DNA from 2 places in the Cellvibrio sp. pealriver genome. Region 2 is predicted to be linked to the other one. Evidence: predicted binding sites of a transcription regulator. Region 2 holds the regulator's gene; the other holds the start of a gene.
The links. The regulator PhoB, encoded in region 2, activates phosphate uptake and scavenging genes when phosphate is short. The targets are predictions, from matches to a motif close to TGTCATAAANNTGTAACA.
Positions count from the first base shown of each region.

Region 1: a site for PhoB is predicted at 1,975-1,992, ahead of ppk1 (polyphosphate kinase 1). Genes of this name have one in related genera too.

Region 1 is NZ_KQ236688.1:3,337,329-3,345,368, reverse strand. It holds gene ppk1 (polyphosphate kinase 1) at 1-1,914, opposite strand, end outside; gene VC28_RS14500 (DUF4156 domain-containing protein) at 2,170-2,487, opposite strand; gene VC28_RS14495 (di-heme-cytochrome C peroxidase) at 2,722-4,905, shown strand; gene VC28_RS20000 (serine hydrolase domain-containing protein) at 5,064-6,701, shown strand; gene VC28_RS14485 (CPBP family intramembrane glutamic endopeptidase) at 6,718-7,557, shown strand; gene VC28_RS14480 (hypothetical protein) at 7,756-8,040, shown strand, end outside.
Region 2 is NZ_KQ236688.1:3,214,387-3,222,426, forward strand. It holds gene VC28_RS13975 (hypothetical protein) at 1-665, shown strand, start outside; gene VC28_RS13980 (dicarboxylate/amino acid:cation symporter) at 775-2,076, opposite strand; gene VC28_RS13985 (HU family DNA-binding protein) at 2,181-2,456, opposite strand; gene VC28_RS13990 (chorismate--pyruvate lyase family protein) at 2,636-3,202, shown strand; gene ubiA (4-hydroxybenzoate octaprenyltransferase) at 3,502-4,326, shown strand; gene phoB (phosphate regulon transcriptional regulator PhoB) at 4,439-5,137, shown strand; gene phoR (phosphate regulon sensor histidine kinase PhoR) at 5,287-6,570, shown strand; gene VC28_RS14010 (lytic polysaccharide monooxygenase) at 6,853-8,007, shown strand.

The DNA of each region.
Region 1 (8,040 bases), 120 kb from region 2:
TTCAATAATCCGGTCGCGGATTTTTTTGTGTTTGATAGGGAAGCAGGTTTCTACACGATGGAACATGTTGCGCAGCATCCAGTCGGCGCTGGAGCAAAATAATTCGGGGTTGCCGTTATTTTCAAAATAAAATACGCGGTGATGTTCCAGAAAGCGACCGATGATAGAACGCACACGAATATTTTCTGACATGCCTGTAACGCCCGGGCGCAATTGGCAAACGCCGCGCACAATTAAATCGATTTGCACACCGGCTTGCGATGCCGCGTAAAGCTCATTCACCAATTCTTCATCGTAGAGCGAATTCATTTTGGCGATGATGCGTGCTGGCAGTCCTTTTTCTGCGTGTTCTTTTTCGGTACGGATGCGTTTCACCATACCTTTATGCAAAGTGAAAGGCGCGTACAGCAGCGCTTCCATTTTTGATGCTTTGCCCATGCTCGATAATTGCAAAAAGATGCGGTAGACATCTTCACCAATATCTTTATCGGATGTGAGCAAGCCGTAGTCGGTATAAATTTTACTGGTGCGCGGATGATAGTTTCCGGTGCCCAGGTGAACGTAATAACGCAGCTTGCTGCTTTCGCGGCGTGCAACCAAAATCATTTTGGCGTGGGTTTTAAAACCCACTACACCGTAAATCACGTGAATACCAAAACGTTGTAAACGCTCGGCCAGTGCCACGTTTTGTTCTTCATCAAAACGTGCGCGCAGCTCGACAATTGCCGTGACTTCTTTGCCTGCTTTTGCAGCGGCAACCAATGCATCCACAATTGGCGAATTGGAACCAGTGCGGTACAGGGTTTGTTTAATTGCCAATACATTCGGGTCGGCAGCGGCTTCACGCAAAAAATCCACAACACATTGAAATGAATCAAATGGGTGGTGTAACAAAATATCTTGTTTTTGCAGTACTTCAAAATAGGAGTTGGTGCGCTTGGGCAATTTTGGCATTGCTTGCACAAAGGGGATGAAATAGTGCTGTTGGTCTTTGACCAGATCAAACAAATCGCTGTAGCGGTTCAAATTCACCGGGCCATTAATACGGTACAAATCGCGCTCTTTGATTTCGCAGCGCTGCAATAAAAACTGCTCCAACTCTGCCGGGCAGGTATCGGTAATTTCCAAACGCACTTCATCGCCATATTGGCGATAGGCCAGTTCACCTTGCACCGCGCGCAACAAATCGTCGGTCTCTTCTTCGTCGAGAAAAATATCCGAGTTACGCGTTAAGCGAAATTGGTAACTTTCTACCACCGTCATGCCGACGAAAATTTCGGCCATAAAAAAATGGATGATGGAAGAAATAAAAACAAAATTGCGGCCTTTGTTGCTGAGCGCTTCCGGCAATTCAATAATGTGCGGCAGTGAGCGCGGCACTTGTACGATGGCGCGGCCGGAGTTGCGGCCGAATGCATCTTTGCCGTCGAGCCGCACAATAAAATTCAAACTTTTGTTGAGGATGCGCGGGAATGGATGCGCCGGGTCAAGCCCAATCGGGCTGAGTACGGGCAGTACATCGGATAAAAAAATGTGTTTCAGGTATTGGATTTGTTCGGCTGTCCAATCTTCGCGGCGCAAAATCTGGATGCCTTGCTCACGCATCGCGGGCAAGACTTCGTTGTTGAGGATGCGGTATTGCTCTGCGACCAATTCGTGCGCGCGCAAAGAAATTTCATTCAGTGTTTGCGTTTGCGTCATGCCATCCGGCCCCTGGGTGGGCGGCGCATTGCGCTCCAGAATTTCTACCAGACCGCCAACGCGCACTTCAAAAAATTCGTCCAGGTTGGTGGAAAAAATACACAGGAAGCGCAGGCGCTCCAGCAGCGGCAAACTGCGGTTATAGGCTTGATGGAGAACGCGCTTGTTGAATTCGAGCAGGCTAAGCTCGCGGTTGAAATAGGCGTTAGACACCTTGTACCTCGTGGACACGATTATTAACCCGTAAGTGGTGCAGCCAGATTATGGCAATTTTGTGACAGAAATAAGACAGTAGATTGCTATTGCTAACACTAGCAAAGTTTTTTGATCCGCGGCGGGACGGGTGCAAAGAATGGAGCGTGGGGGAGGTAAAGAGAGAAGGGTGAGTATGAAGTGAGAGGCGTGAGTTTGAATGAGCCCGGTTGTGTTAAACCGGGCTAATGGCAAACGTGTTGGCGCGCTAAAGACTTAGTTGCACTTGTACACATCAAAGCTTTGGCGGCCGTCTTGTACCAAGGTTACCGGTACCACGGTATCGCCACCGAATTGGCTGGCTTCATTGCGCGCCATGTTGGTCAATTCAGTCGCTACTTTGTTTGGATCGCGCTTCATTGAACCAACGAAGTTATCTTTTACTTTTACGTTAACGGTGCGCACTTTGTCGCAGCTGCGCACGTTAGCGGCATTGGCAACGGCAACACTGCTGCCTTGTTCGCTGACTTTAACCCAGGTACAAGCACTGGTGAGGCTGGTGATTGCAACAAGTAATAAAGCGGTCTTTTTCATGGGATGTTCCTCGAATGTGGTTAAACAGTAATCAGGGGGCAAAAATGTGTGGCTACACTAATCGGAGCGCGCTCCGGTTGCAAGCCGCCGATCCGCACCCCCGCAGGCGAGAAGTAATAAGCTGTAGTGTTTATTTTGGCGTAAATCCTTTATTTTTTGGCGGCGGTATACCAGAGGGCTATCTTTACCCTCATCCATAACAAATAGGAAAATTATTAAAGAGGAGTTAATCCTATGGGCTCACATTCGTTTAGCCTGGGCAACCTGTTTTCCCGGCGCAATTTTTGGCGCTTGATCAAGCTGCTGATTGTCATTGCTATCCCTATGGGCATTGCATTGGCTATCGGCAAACTTTACCAAAGCTGGGACGATGATCCGGAGCGCGGGGCGATTGCCATTGAGAACGGCGCTTTTGGTGAAAGTTATTCCACACCGATTTACCTCGATCAGGGTTGGAGCGCGAACGATAGCCTCTGGTACTACAACACCACCCAGGGCTCGGCACTGATGCCCTACGATTTTTTTATCGCGCTTGAACAAGCGACATCCACTGAATTATTCCGCGCCAACAGTGTGATCGATAAATATCGTTACCTGCCGCAGAAGCCTACCTTTTTTAACCCCGATGGGCTGCCCGTCGGTTTCGTGAAAGAGTCTTATAAAGGTAAGGATTACGTCGGCTTTACCTGTGCTGCCTGCCATACCGGCCAGGTCAATTATCAAAATAAAGCGATCCGTATCGACGGCGGCCCGGCCATGGCGGATATGGTGGGCTTCCTGACGGACTTGCAGCATAGTTTGGATGTCGCCATGACCAACGGCGAGAAAAACCAGCGTTTTGTATCCAAGGTGCTGGAGCTGAATAACAGTTATGCCAATGCCGAGGATGTGCAAGCTGACCTCAAACGCTGGGCGCGCAAGATCCGCTTATATAACAACATCAACCTATCCAGTGTGGAATATGGCTACGCGCGCCTGGATGCGTTCGGGCGCATTTATAACCGGGTGCTTGAGCATGTTATCAGCCGTAAACAACTGCGCGATGTACTGCTGGGAATGACCAAATCCGATAGCGACAGTGACAGCGATCTGCTGACCAAAGCGCAGGTCGATAAAGTGCTTGAGGGCATCAGCGAAACCATTATCGGCGACTTACAGTTTGCCAAAATTATCGACCGTTTGATGTCTGACAAAGAGGGCTATCCGGCGCTGGGCATGGCGGACATGAACCGCATCAAGCAGCAGATTTTCAATGAACCCAACGCACCGGTGAGCTACCCCTTCTTGTGGGATATCGTGCAATCGGATTATGTGCAGTGGAATGGCTTGGCCAACAATGCCGGGGTAGGCCCGCTGGGGCGCAATACCGGTGAGGTCATTGGCGTATTTGGCATACTCGATTGGGAGGCGCACAAACGCGGCTGGCGCTTGTCGTCCTGGCTGACTGGCCAAAGCAGCAAGAGCTACCAGATAGAATTCACGTCATCCATCGATCTGGTAAATCTCTCGCGTCTGGAATCCCATCTGGCGAGCCTGACTTCGCCCGTCTGGCCGACGCTCACCAAAGAGAGCCTGGAACAGGATCACGCCAAGGCGATTTTCGGTGAGTTGCCGGAGTGGAAAATCGATAAAGACAAGGTGCGCCGCGGCCGCCGTTTGTATGCCGAGTACTGCGAATCCTGTCATGAGGTGATTGACCGCACCGACCGCGACCGCATCGTTGTGGCCAATATGTCGAGCCTGAAGGCGGTGGGAACTGACCCGGCCATGGCGCAAAACAGCGTCAATTACACCGGCTATTCGGGCAATTTCAAAAACACCTACCAGACGGAAAGCGTTGGTGCTCTTGTCATCAAAGACCGTGCGCCGGTGGTGCAGATCCTTACGGCAGCGACTATGGGCGAGGTGGCGACCGAGCCTGATCCGGATAAATGGTGGCCGCGCCGCACACTGGATTGGCTGTATATGATGGCGAAATCCTTCTTTGATAATAAAATCAAAGCCAGTGTAAAATCCGGCAATTACGACCCTGACACCACCGCTGAGCCTTATAAATCGCTGCTATCCTACAAAGCGCGTTCACTCAATGGCATCTGGGCGACAGCCCCTTACTTGCACAATGGTTCGGTACCCAGCATCTATGATTTGTTATTGCCGGTGAAACGCGCCGGTGATCCTGATGATGGGCTTTATCGTCCAATGCAATTCGAGGTTGGTAGCCGCGAGTTTGACCCACGTAAAGTCGGGTTGCGCACTGAGGGTTATGAGGCTTTCACGTTCAAGGCGGACAAGCTGGGCGATTTCAACAGTGGCCATGAATACGGCACTGTGCATGCTCCGGCGGTCAATGGCCAGCAACAGAAACCGCTGACCGACGATGAGCGTTGGGATTTGGTGGAATATATTAAAACCCTGTAAAAAGGGCGGATAGGGAAAGGCCACGCCACGGTTGGAGTTGCTCCGGAGTCGTTCCGGGCAGCCTCACCCGTGGCGTTTGTGTATTCAGCGCCGTATTTTTAGACGCCATTTTGATGGCCATCTGCCGTAATGGCCTTTAACGAGTTATCTGCCCGTTTATGCGATCAACAATAAGTAGTAAATCCTGTTTTCTGGTGCGCAAGGCCACCTGTCTTGCCCTGATCTTGTTATGTGGATTGCAAGGCGCACAGGCATCGGGCGAAAAGCGCGTGACTGTGCCTATCGCACTGCCCTTTCAACTAAAGTCCAGTGCCAGCAGTGCTGGGTCTTCGGTGGCGACCGCCCCTATCCAGACGCTGCAAACCACGGCGTTTACCCAAACAGTTGCAGCATCGTCATCACCGGCGCAAGCGACCGCCCCTGTGGTGTCATTGTCTGACAGTTCGCTAGCCAGCTCGCTTGCCATTGCCACGGCGACCCCCGTTGCTTCTCTGGCGGCCAGCTCTGTCTCTGCCAAACCGGCGGCCCAGCCGGTAAAAACCCAAGCGGCTGCTACGGCCAAAACGCAAACCTCCGCGGCGGCCAAACCTGCACCCAAAGCGGAAGCGGCTAAACCAAAGCCCGCTGTAGCAGAACCGGCGGAACCGGCACGTACCATTCCCATCATTACTACTGCACCGATCAAAGCGCCGCGCTATCCAGCCGGGCACCCCGAGGCCTTTATCGCTGAATTTGAAGATTATGTCGCCAAGAAAGTCGCGCCTTTTGTGCCGGGTGTGGCCATAGTGGTGGTGTCGGGCGGGCAAATAAAATCCTTGCAGGGCTATGGTGTGCGCCGCGCAGGTACGCGTGAAAAGGTCACGCCGGATACCGTTTTCCGCCTTGCCTCTCTCTCCAAACCCTTTGCTGCCACCGCCGCCAGTGCGCTGGTCAATGAGGGCAAAATCACCTGGGATACCACGGTCACCTCGGTGTTGCCGGATGTCGCGTTTAAAAATGCGCGCTATGGCAAGCAGCTAACGTTACGCCATGTGTTGTCTCAGGCATCGGGTTTGCCGCGCCATACCTATACCCACTTTATCGACGAGAATATGAGTTACGCCGATGCCGTGCGGCGCTTGCGCTACGTGAATTTCGTCTGCCCGCCGGGCAAATGCTTCGCCTACCAGAATGTCAGTTACAGCCTTGCGGGCGATATGATCAAAAAGAAATCCGGCGTCAGCTTTGAAAAGTATGTCGGCCAACATGTATTTGATCCGCTCGGGATGACCACCGCCTCCTATGGATTGGCCAATTACAATGCCTCGCCTAACCGTGCATCGCCCCACATCAATAACGGCAGCCGCTGGATTCCCACCTCAGTGACCGGCAATTGGTATCGCGTTGCGCCGGCGGCGGGGGTGAATGCCAGTATTGTCGATATGTCGCGCTTTTTGCTCGGGCAAATGGGCAAGCGGCAGGATGCACTGCCGCTGTCGATACTCAACCCCATCCAAGCGCGTGTGACCAAAAATACTCCGGCGCAGAATTATTACGGTGTGCGTAAAGCCGTGGGAAATACTGCTTATGGTCTTGGCTGGCGCGTGTTTGATTACGGCCGCTACAAGAATTTTGTCCATCACGGCGGCCACGTAAAAGGCTTCCGCACCGAGATGGTGTTCAACCGCGATCTGCAAATCGGCATGGTGTTCCTGAGCAATTCGGAAACCCGCCTCGCGCGCGATATTATTTTCCGCTTTATCGACAGCTATGAGCGTGCGCAGGTTGCCGCGCGTGAAGCGGCTAAAAAGAAATGACCGGGACGCGCGGAGCATGAATCCTGTCGCCGTGCTGGTAGCGCAACTGCATCCGCGCCAGATTTTGCGCGCGCTCGATGACATAGATGCAGCCGCACCGTCGTACACTCTGGATCGCCCCGCTGCATTGCGGCGGGTGGTTTGGGTGTTGGCCTGTGTATCGGTCAGTTTGCTGGTGCTGCACTACGCCAAGTTTTCCACCCATCTCCATGCACTGTTGGTGTGGCTGGGCGATGGCCATCGCTATCTGGATGCATTGCAAGCCAGCGGCTGGTTGGAGCTGTGCGGTTATCTCTGGTGGACCGCTTGCCATCTGCTCACGTTTATCATCCTGCCGTGGTTGGTGATCCGTATCGGTTTCAAACAGCGCATGCGCGATTTTGGCTGGCGTTGGAACCAGGTCGGCGAACACTGGCGCGGTTATCTGTTGCTTCTCAGCCCGATTCTGGTGTTTGTGGTGCTGGTGAGTTTTGGTGAGGATTTCGTCAACCATTATCCTTTTTACGACCATGCAGGGCGCAGCTGGCTGGATTTCTTGTTGTGGGAGATGCTCTACATGAGCCAGTTTGTGTTTCTCGAATTTTTCTTTCGCGGTTTTATGCTCAATGCCCTGCGTCCGGCCATGGGCGCAAACGCGATTTGGGTGATGTGTGTTCCCTACATGATGATCCATTTGCCCAAGTTGCCACTGGAGGCAACCGGTGCCATTTTGTTTGGCTTGTTTCTGGGTATCCTCGCCCTGCAATCCCGTTCTATTTGGGGTGGCGTTCTGGTGCATGCCGGTGTCGCCTTGAGCATGGATGTCGCTGCACTGCTGCGAAAACAGGAAATTCCTGGATCATTTTTTCCCTTCTAAAACGCTGCTTATAACCCATCGCTAGATTCGTTTTTTTTCACATTTGCGAGCCCCAGTGAAATCAAAGGCTTGTCGTTTAAACACGCTTTTTTGCCCAAAATAAGGTCAGTATCAACCGAAAAAGCGTGACTTGAATCACGAAGTTTTGCTGCTAGAGTCTCAGATACCCTTGCAGCCTGACAGCGGGAGGAGAACAACATGGCTCACTATTCTTACAGGGCAAATCTCACAATAGTGTTCACACTGGTTGCATTGATGGCCGCTGTATCGGCCAATGCAGCACTGTTGGATTGCACCCAGTCGCAAGTGGTTTTCTCTAATGAGGATTGTTTGGCGGCGGGTAGTTTGTCACGTGGGAATAGTACTTATGGCGTAACCGAGGTGCCTGTTCGGGCACCGGTTGCCGCCCAGCCCAGCGATTTTCAGGTAAACCAGAACGCCACGAGCGATATCCCCGGTTCGGTACCTCTGATTGGTTTTATC
Region 2 (8,040 bases):
TGAACGATCCCCTCAACCCTATACGCCAGCTTATACATCAGGCGCAGGAACAGGATGCCGCGAGCGGAAAGCTGCTTGAATTTGTCGAGTGCCGTAAACAGCACTTACACACGGCCATCAAATTACCTGACCAACAAGCGACCAAAGGTCTGGCTGATTTTGTGGTGCGCTACATAAAGCACGTGCCGGATTTTATTGATGCGATCCGCAGCATGGCGCAAGAGGCAGGTATTTATAACGATGTTGAACCCCTGCTCAAAATTGCGAGCGATTATTTTTTATCACCGCCGTCGATTGTTGACCCGCACAGCCAACTGGAAGCACTGCTCGATGAAGCTTACCTTGCGCACCGTTTGTTGGAAGAAGTAAATGATAGGTTTATGGCGAAAAGCGGAATCCCGCTCGCACCTATGGATATGACCGTCGCCAATATTATTGCGCACGAATTAATTGGTGAGCCTTTTGCCAATGAATTAGATCAGGCCGTTTTATTCTCGGCAGAACTTTTATTAAATGAACACGGTTTTGAAGGTGCCAACATTTCACATTATGTGACTGCGCATCGCGATAGAGGCTGGAGCCAAGAACTGGAGCGCTGGCCTTGTTTGGTAGAGGATTTATCGATCAGCGTTGAGTTTGATAGCGACACATTAACGCGCCACTGACAAAAGCATTTTGTGTCGTCCGCTATTTTTTCCAAATAGTAAAAAATAAAAAAGGCGAATTGCTCCGTGCAATTCGCCTTTTTTATTTTCATTTTTTCGCTCGCGATAATTACACCGGATCAATTTCCGCATTGAGTTTCATATCATCGTAACGCGTTTTATCAACCATATTTTCACTCTTCGCCACAATCACTGACACAGTTGCATCTCCCGTCACATTGACTGCCGTGCGCACCATATCAAGCAAGCGATCGACACCGATAATCAACGCAATCCCTTCAACAGGCAAACCAACTGATTGTAATACCATCGCCAACATCACCAAGCCCACACTGGGCACACCGGCGGTGCCAATGGAGGCGAGCGTAGCGGTCAGGATTACCATCAAATAACCGGACACACCTATATCGATGTTGTACACCTGGGCAATAAATACGGTGGCAACCCCCTGCATAATGGCGGTGCCATCCATGTTGATAGTCGCACCCAAGGGAACAGAAAAACTGCTGACTTTATTGTCCACGCCCAGATCGTGCTCAACGGTGCGCATAGTGACCGGCAAGGTTGCATTGCTGGATGCCGTACTGAATGCAAACACCGCCACTTTCCACATCTTTTTGAAAAATATAATAGGGCTTAAGCCGGATAATATTTTTAACAAGAGGCCATAGACAACAAATCCGTGCAGCAACAATACAAACAACACCGTGAAAAAATATTTCGCCAAATCGGTGATCGCTGCAAAACCGATGTTGGCAAATAATTTTGCGAGCAAACAGAAAACACCGTAGGGTGCCAATTGCATCAGCAACAGCATCATTTTGAGCACCACTTCATTCAAGTGCTCAAAAAACGTTTTCATATTGCTGCCAATTTCGCCGCCTGTACGCGAAATCGCGATACCAAACAAAATCGAAAAGACAATCACCTGCAGCATATTGCCTTCGGCCATTGCCTGAACCGGATTGCTGGGAAATATATCGAGAAACGTTTGCTTGATGGATGGCGCAGGTGGCGCGGTATATGTGCTGGACAATGCCATATCAACCGCAGCACCTGGCTGGATAAATACTGCCACCCCCATCGCCAGTGCAATCGCCATCGCGGTAGTCATCAAATACAACAACAGGGTTTTGGTAGCCAACGCCCCCATGCGGTTATGTCCACCGAGTGAAGCTGCGCCACACACCAATGAAACAAATACGAGCGGTACCACCAACAATTTGAGCGACGCTACAAAAATCTGCCCAATCGTATCGAGTACGCCATTGATCAGTACCGTTTGTATCCACTGCCCATAGCTGGTCGTTGGCACTGTCTGGGGATCATCTACACCAAGCAAGAGATTGAAGATGACCCCAACCAGGACACCCAACAGCATGCCGAGTAAAATTTTATTGGTCAGCGACATAGTCACCCCGGACGTTATTATTGGTTGATGAAGTAATTCAGGACGTTAAGAAAAGATGGTAGGGGATCAGGCGAGGGCGGCATAGGTATGCCGCCGTAACATTATTATTCGTTCACTGCGTCTTTCAGGGCTTTGCCTGCTTTGAAGGTGACAGTTTTGCTGGCGGCGATCTGGATGGTTGCGCCGGTTTGCGGATTGCGGCCTTCACGCGCGGCGCGCTCACTCACATTAAAGGTGCCAAACCCCAACAAGGCCACTGATTCACCACGCGCCAGTGCATTGGTAATTTGCTCGATAAAAGCCGAAACCACCAGATCCGCTTTATTGACACCCAGATCAGAATTATTGGCCAAAGCCACTACTATGTCGGTCTTATGCATGTTTTCTCTCTCCATCAACATTGATTTTCACAGGGAGTTTACCTGCATTCACGGGATTGCGGCAGACTTGTAAACGCATTATTCACGCTTGGGATTGGCCAAGCTGATAAACTGCCGCCCATGCATTTGCGCGTGCCAGCGCAAGCCGACCGCCATATTAGCCGATTGAGGAACCCGCTTTGTCCAAGGCTGCGATGCCCCGCCCGCTTTCAACCCGTTCGTGGAAACCTCTCCGCCAACTTGCCCGCCAACAGCGCCCGCAAGCCGTGTTACAGGATTGGCTGGCCGATAACGGCTCGCTGACAGCGCGCCTCGTCTCATTAAGCCAGAGGCAGTTTGCAGTGAAAGTCTTGCGCCAGGCGCTTGGTATCCCGAGCTTGAATGAGCGCCAGGCGCTGGGTATGAGCCGCCCGCAGCAGGCGCTGATCCGCGAGGTGATACTCTGCGGCAAAGGAACCCCCTGGGTATTTGCGCGCAGTATTTTGCCGCTATCGAGCCTGACCGGATCACTGCGTCATCTGCGCCAACAAGGCAGCCGCCCGCTAGGCGCGTTTTTGTTCAGTCAGCCACACTTGGTGCGCAGCGCCATTGCAGTGGCGCGGATTAGCCGCGATCATGCCTATATGCCAGCCGAATTGTGCGGCAAGGGGCATCTGTGGGGGCGGCGTTCGGTGTTTTATCTACACGCCAAACCCCTGTTGGTCAGCGAAGTGTTTTTACCTGACTTTATCGCCCTGATTCAGTAGCCTGATTTGATCGCTCGAATGTGACAGCCAGACAATCCAGATCCGTCCTGATACCCGATAACTCCAACAATACCGGCGCTTTGGTTATGACAACTCCCAACTCACAAAAACCTGCTGCAACCTCCACCAAAACCGGCTCGGCTAAACCAGCAGCTCCCAAATCTGCCACCCCAAAATCTGCCGTTCCCAAATCTGCTAAGGCCGCAAAATCCAGTGCCGGCAAAATCCTCCAGCGCGCCACGCAAAAAGCAGCAGGCCAGACAGACCTGCGCCAAAAAGTCCTGCTTTATTGGCGCTTGATGCGTATGGATCGCCCTATCGGAACTTTGCTCTTGCTCTGGCCGACGCTATGGAGCTTGTGGATTGCCGCCAAGGGTGTGCCCAGCATCAAAAATCTGGTGATTTTTACTTTGGGTGTGATTGTGATGCGCGCTGCAGGCTGCGTGATTAATGATTTTGCCGACCGCAAGATCGACGGCAAGGTCAAGCGCACTAAAGACCGGCCGCTCGCGACCGGTGCAGTATCCAGCAAAGAGGCGCTTGGCTTGTTTATCGCGCTCTGCATGATTGCGTTCGGGCTGGTGCTGATGACCGATCCACTCACGATCAAGCTGTCCGTTGGCGGGCTGATTCTGGCTTTCTGTTATCCGTTTATGAAACGCCACACCCATTTGCCACAAGTGGTGCTCGGGGCTGCATTTGCATGGGGAATCCCTATGGCCTATGCCGCGCAAGCCGGGGAGTTGCATCATGGTATGTGGCTGATTTACCTCGCGGTGGTGCTCTGGACAGTCGCCTACGACACCTTTTACGCGATGGTTGACCGCGACGACGACTTGAAAATCGGCGTGAAATCCACCGCCATTTTGTTTGGTGAGCAAGACCGGCTGATGACCGGGGTGCTGCAGGTGATGGCGCTTTACGCGCTGTTACTTGTTGGGGAGCGCTTTGAATTAGGCGCTGCTTACTTCCTTGGGCTTGCGGTTGCGGGAGCGCTTTTTGTGTATCAACAATGGTTAATCCGCTTTCGCAAACGCGAGGACTGCTTCAAGGCGTTTTTGAACAACAATTGGGTTGGTGCGGCGGTGTTTGCGGGTATTGCTGCCGATTACGCATTGCGCTAGCGCAAAATTTTTATCCTGTCATAAATGTGTAACACTGAACTTATTTAATAAGCTGCAACAATAGCTTCACAAACCTGTGCGGCACCCCGTAGTTTTTTCAGGCAGAACATTTATGACTGGTCGCAAAATCCTGATCGTTGACGATGAATCCGCAATCCGCGACATGCTGCGTGTGGCGCTGGAAATGGCCGAATACCAGGTAATGGAGGCAAGCAATGCGCAGGATGCCCACGGCCTGATCATTGATGAAAAACCAGACTTGATTCTGCTCGACTGGATGATGCCCGGCACCAGCGGTATTGAACTGGCGCGCCGTTTAAAACGCGACGAAGTCACCGCCAACACCCCCATCATTATGCTCACCGCCAAAGGCGAGGAAGACAACAAGATCCAGGGGCTGGAAGTGGGTGCCGATGATTACATCACCAAGCCTTTTTCCCCGCGTGAACTGGTTGCCCGCTTGAAAGCCGTGTTGCGCCGCGCTGATCCGCAAATCAACTCAGCACCGATCACCGTACAAGGCCTGTGCCTTGACCCCGCCAGCCACCGCGTCACCATCAATAACCAGTCGGTGGATATGGGGCCAACCGAATATCGTTTACTGGAATTTTTCCTGACCCATCAGGAAAGAGCCTATACTCGCAGCCAGTTACTGGATCACGTCTGGGGCGGCAATGTGTATGTGGAAGAGCGCACGGTCGATGTGCATATCCGTCGCCTGCGCAAAGCCCTGACCGTGGATGGCCACGAAGACCTGATCCAGACAGTGCGCGGTACGGGCTATCGTTTTTCTACTCGTATTGAAGCCTGATAACACTTTCGTGAGCGGCTGCAGCTGATCAGTGCTGCGAGACCGTCTGCGGCATGGATGCCGCAGTCGAGCCTACATGGATGTATTCACGGCGAGTCTCGCAGTGCTGATCAGCTGCAGCCGCGGATTTAGAACCAAGAGGCTCGACGTTGTTAAAAGGTTTTAGCGCTGAACTCCAGCGCATTCTTATCATCCTCGCCATTTGCAGCCTGATTGGCTTCTTCAGCGATAATTATTCGCTGTGGATGCTGATTGGCTGCTCCAGTTATATCGTCTGGATGCTCTGGCAAATCCGCCGCCTCAACCAATGGCTGGTACGGCAGGACAGCCAAAATCCACCAGAAGCCAGCGGCATCTGGGGGCAAATTTTCGACAACATCTATCAATTGCAGCGCGACCAGCGCCTTGAAAAAGAAAACCTGCAAGCGGTGATCAAACGCATCCAGGAAATCAGCTCATCACTGAAAGACGGCTTGATCATTTTGGATGCGCGCGGCCATCTGGACTTCTGGAACCCCGCTGCCCATCGCATGCTGGCGCTCAACACCAAAGACCAGGGGCAGTCGGTAATCAACTTTATCCGTCACCCCAAATTTGTCGCCTATTTTGAAGAGGGCAAATACGAAGAACCGCTTGAGCTGCCGTCGCCCCGCTTTGCCTCCAAGCATCTGCAATTTCAGATTACCCCATTCGGTAAAAACGAACGCTTGATCGTCGTGCGCGATATCACCCAGGTGCACAATCTGGAAAAAATGCGGCAAGACTTTGTGGCCAACGTGTCCCACGAGTTGCGCACGCCGCTCACGGTGATCAACGGCTACGTAGAAACGCTGGCCGATAACAACACCATCCCCAGCTGGAATAAGCCCTTGCAGCAGATGTTGCAGCAGGCCAAACGCATGTCGCTGCTGATCAACGATTTGCTGGTGCTGTCCAAACTGGAAACCACCGAAGCGGGTCACAACCACAAGCCGATTAATATCGAGCAGCTGCTGACGATTATCAAAAGTGAAGCGGAAGTGCTCAGCAAAGAAAAAAACCAGCAGCTGACTCTGATCTGCAACAACACCACCAAGCCTTTGTTGTTACCGGGCAATGAAAAAGAATTGCACAGCGCCTTTTCCAATCTGGTCACTAACGCGATCAAATACACACTCGCCGACGGCAAAGTGAGCATGCTGCTCTGGCAAGACCAAAAAAATGTCTATGTCTCGGTGAGCGATAACGGCCCCGGTATTGAAGCGCAGCATATCCCGCGTTTGACCGAGCGCTTTTATCGTGTCGATGCCAGCAGAAATAGTGGGACGGGTGGAACAGGTCTGGGATTGGCGATTGTGAAGCACGTATTGATGCGCCATGAGGCCGAACTGAAAATCACCAGCGAACCCGGCAAAGGCAGTGTGTTCATGTGTGTCTTCCCTTTGCCGCAATAAATTCTGTTATTTGCGCAGCTAATCACATTATTTTGACGTCAAAATAAAATTCGAACTTTTAATTTCGTTTTCTTCTGAAAATTTTCCGAAAATCAAACCTGCATCCCAAAATATTACCCCCCAAACTGAAAGTCGGACTCGCCAATACAACGTTGTCATTTTAGACTCGTTCCCATGCAATGATCTTTGCGCCATGCCCTGATCACGTGCATGTTTTATTCAGTCGTACTCCCGAGTGCTGTCCAGGCACCATCTAACAAACAATAAGTTCGGAGATTGAAAGTGAAAAAGACAATGAAAGCATGCGGTATTTCCGCAGTCGTATTGGGCTCAATTCTGGTTGCAGGCCAGGCATTTGCCCACGGTTATGTATCTTCCCCAAAAAGCCGTGTGATCCAATGTAAGGACAACGGCATTGAGAACCCGACCCACCCAGCGTGTATCGCAGCGAAAGCAGCGGGCAACGGCGGTCTCTACACTCCACAAGAAGTGGCAGTGGGTGGTGTGCGTGACAACCACGAATACTTTATTCCGGATGGCCGTCTTTGCTCTGTAGGCCGCTCTAACCTGTACGGTATGGATCTGGCGCGCACCGACTGGCCAGCAACCAACGTAAGTGCAGGCCCACTGCAATTCGTGTGGACTAACACCGCTGCGCACAAAACCATGTACTTCCGTTACTACATCACCCGCGAAGGCTACAACCACGCGCAACCACTGCGCTGGTCTGACCTTGAATTGATCCACGATTCAGGTAAAGCTGATCAAGAACAATTCTCTTACCACACCGTTCAAATGCCACCACGTACTGGCCGTCACATTGTGTACAGCGTATGGCAACGTGACTGGGAAAGAGATGCGGCTGAAGGCTTCTATCAATGTATCGACGTAAACTACGGCGGTGGCGGTAACTCTTCTGTTCCTGCGTCGTCTTCTTCTGTAGGTTCTGTAGCAAGCTCATCTGTTGGCTCAAGCATTTCCAACAATACCTGTGCTGGTTTGGGTATCTGGAATCCAACTATCGCTTACCAAAACCCAACCCAAGTACAACACAACGGCAAGCGTTATCAGGCTAACTACTGGACTCAAGGCAACAACCCAGAGACCAGCAATGGCCAATACGCTCACTGGTTGGATCTAGGTGCGTGCGGTGGTTCAACTTCATCTACCCCATCCAGCGTTGCACCTAGCTCATCAAGCCGCTCAAGCGTAGCGTCTTCTGTTGCTTCATCAGTAGCATCATCTGTGTCTACCGGTAACTGTACTTCTCCTGCTTATGTAAACGGTGCTACTTACGCAACCGGCGCTAAAGTTGTTAACGCAGGTAGCGAGTATCAATGTACTGTTGGCGGCTGGTGTACTGTTGGCGGCCCATACGCACCAGGTACTGGCTGGGCATGGCAAAACGCATGGTCCTTGGTTCGCAGCTGTAACTAAGGCCTGCTGACCGTTATTACTTACAAGCACAAG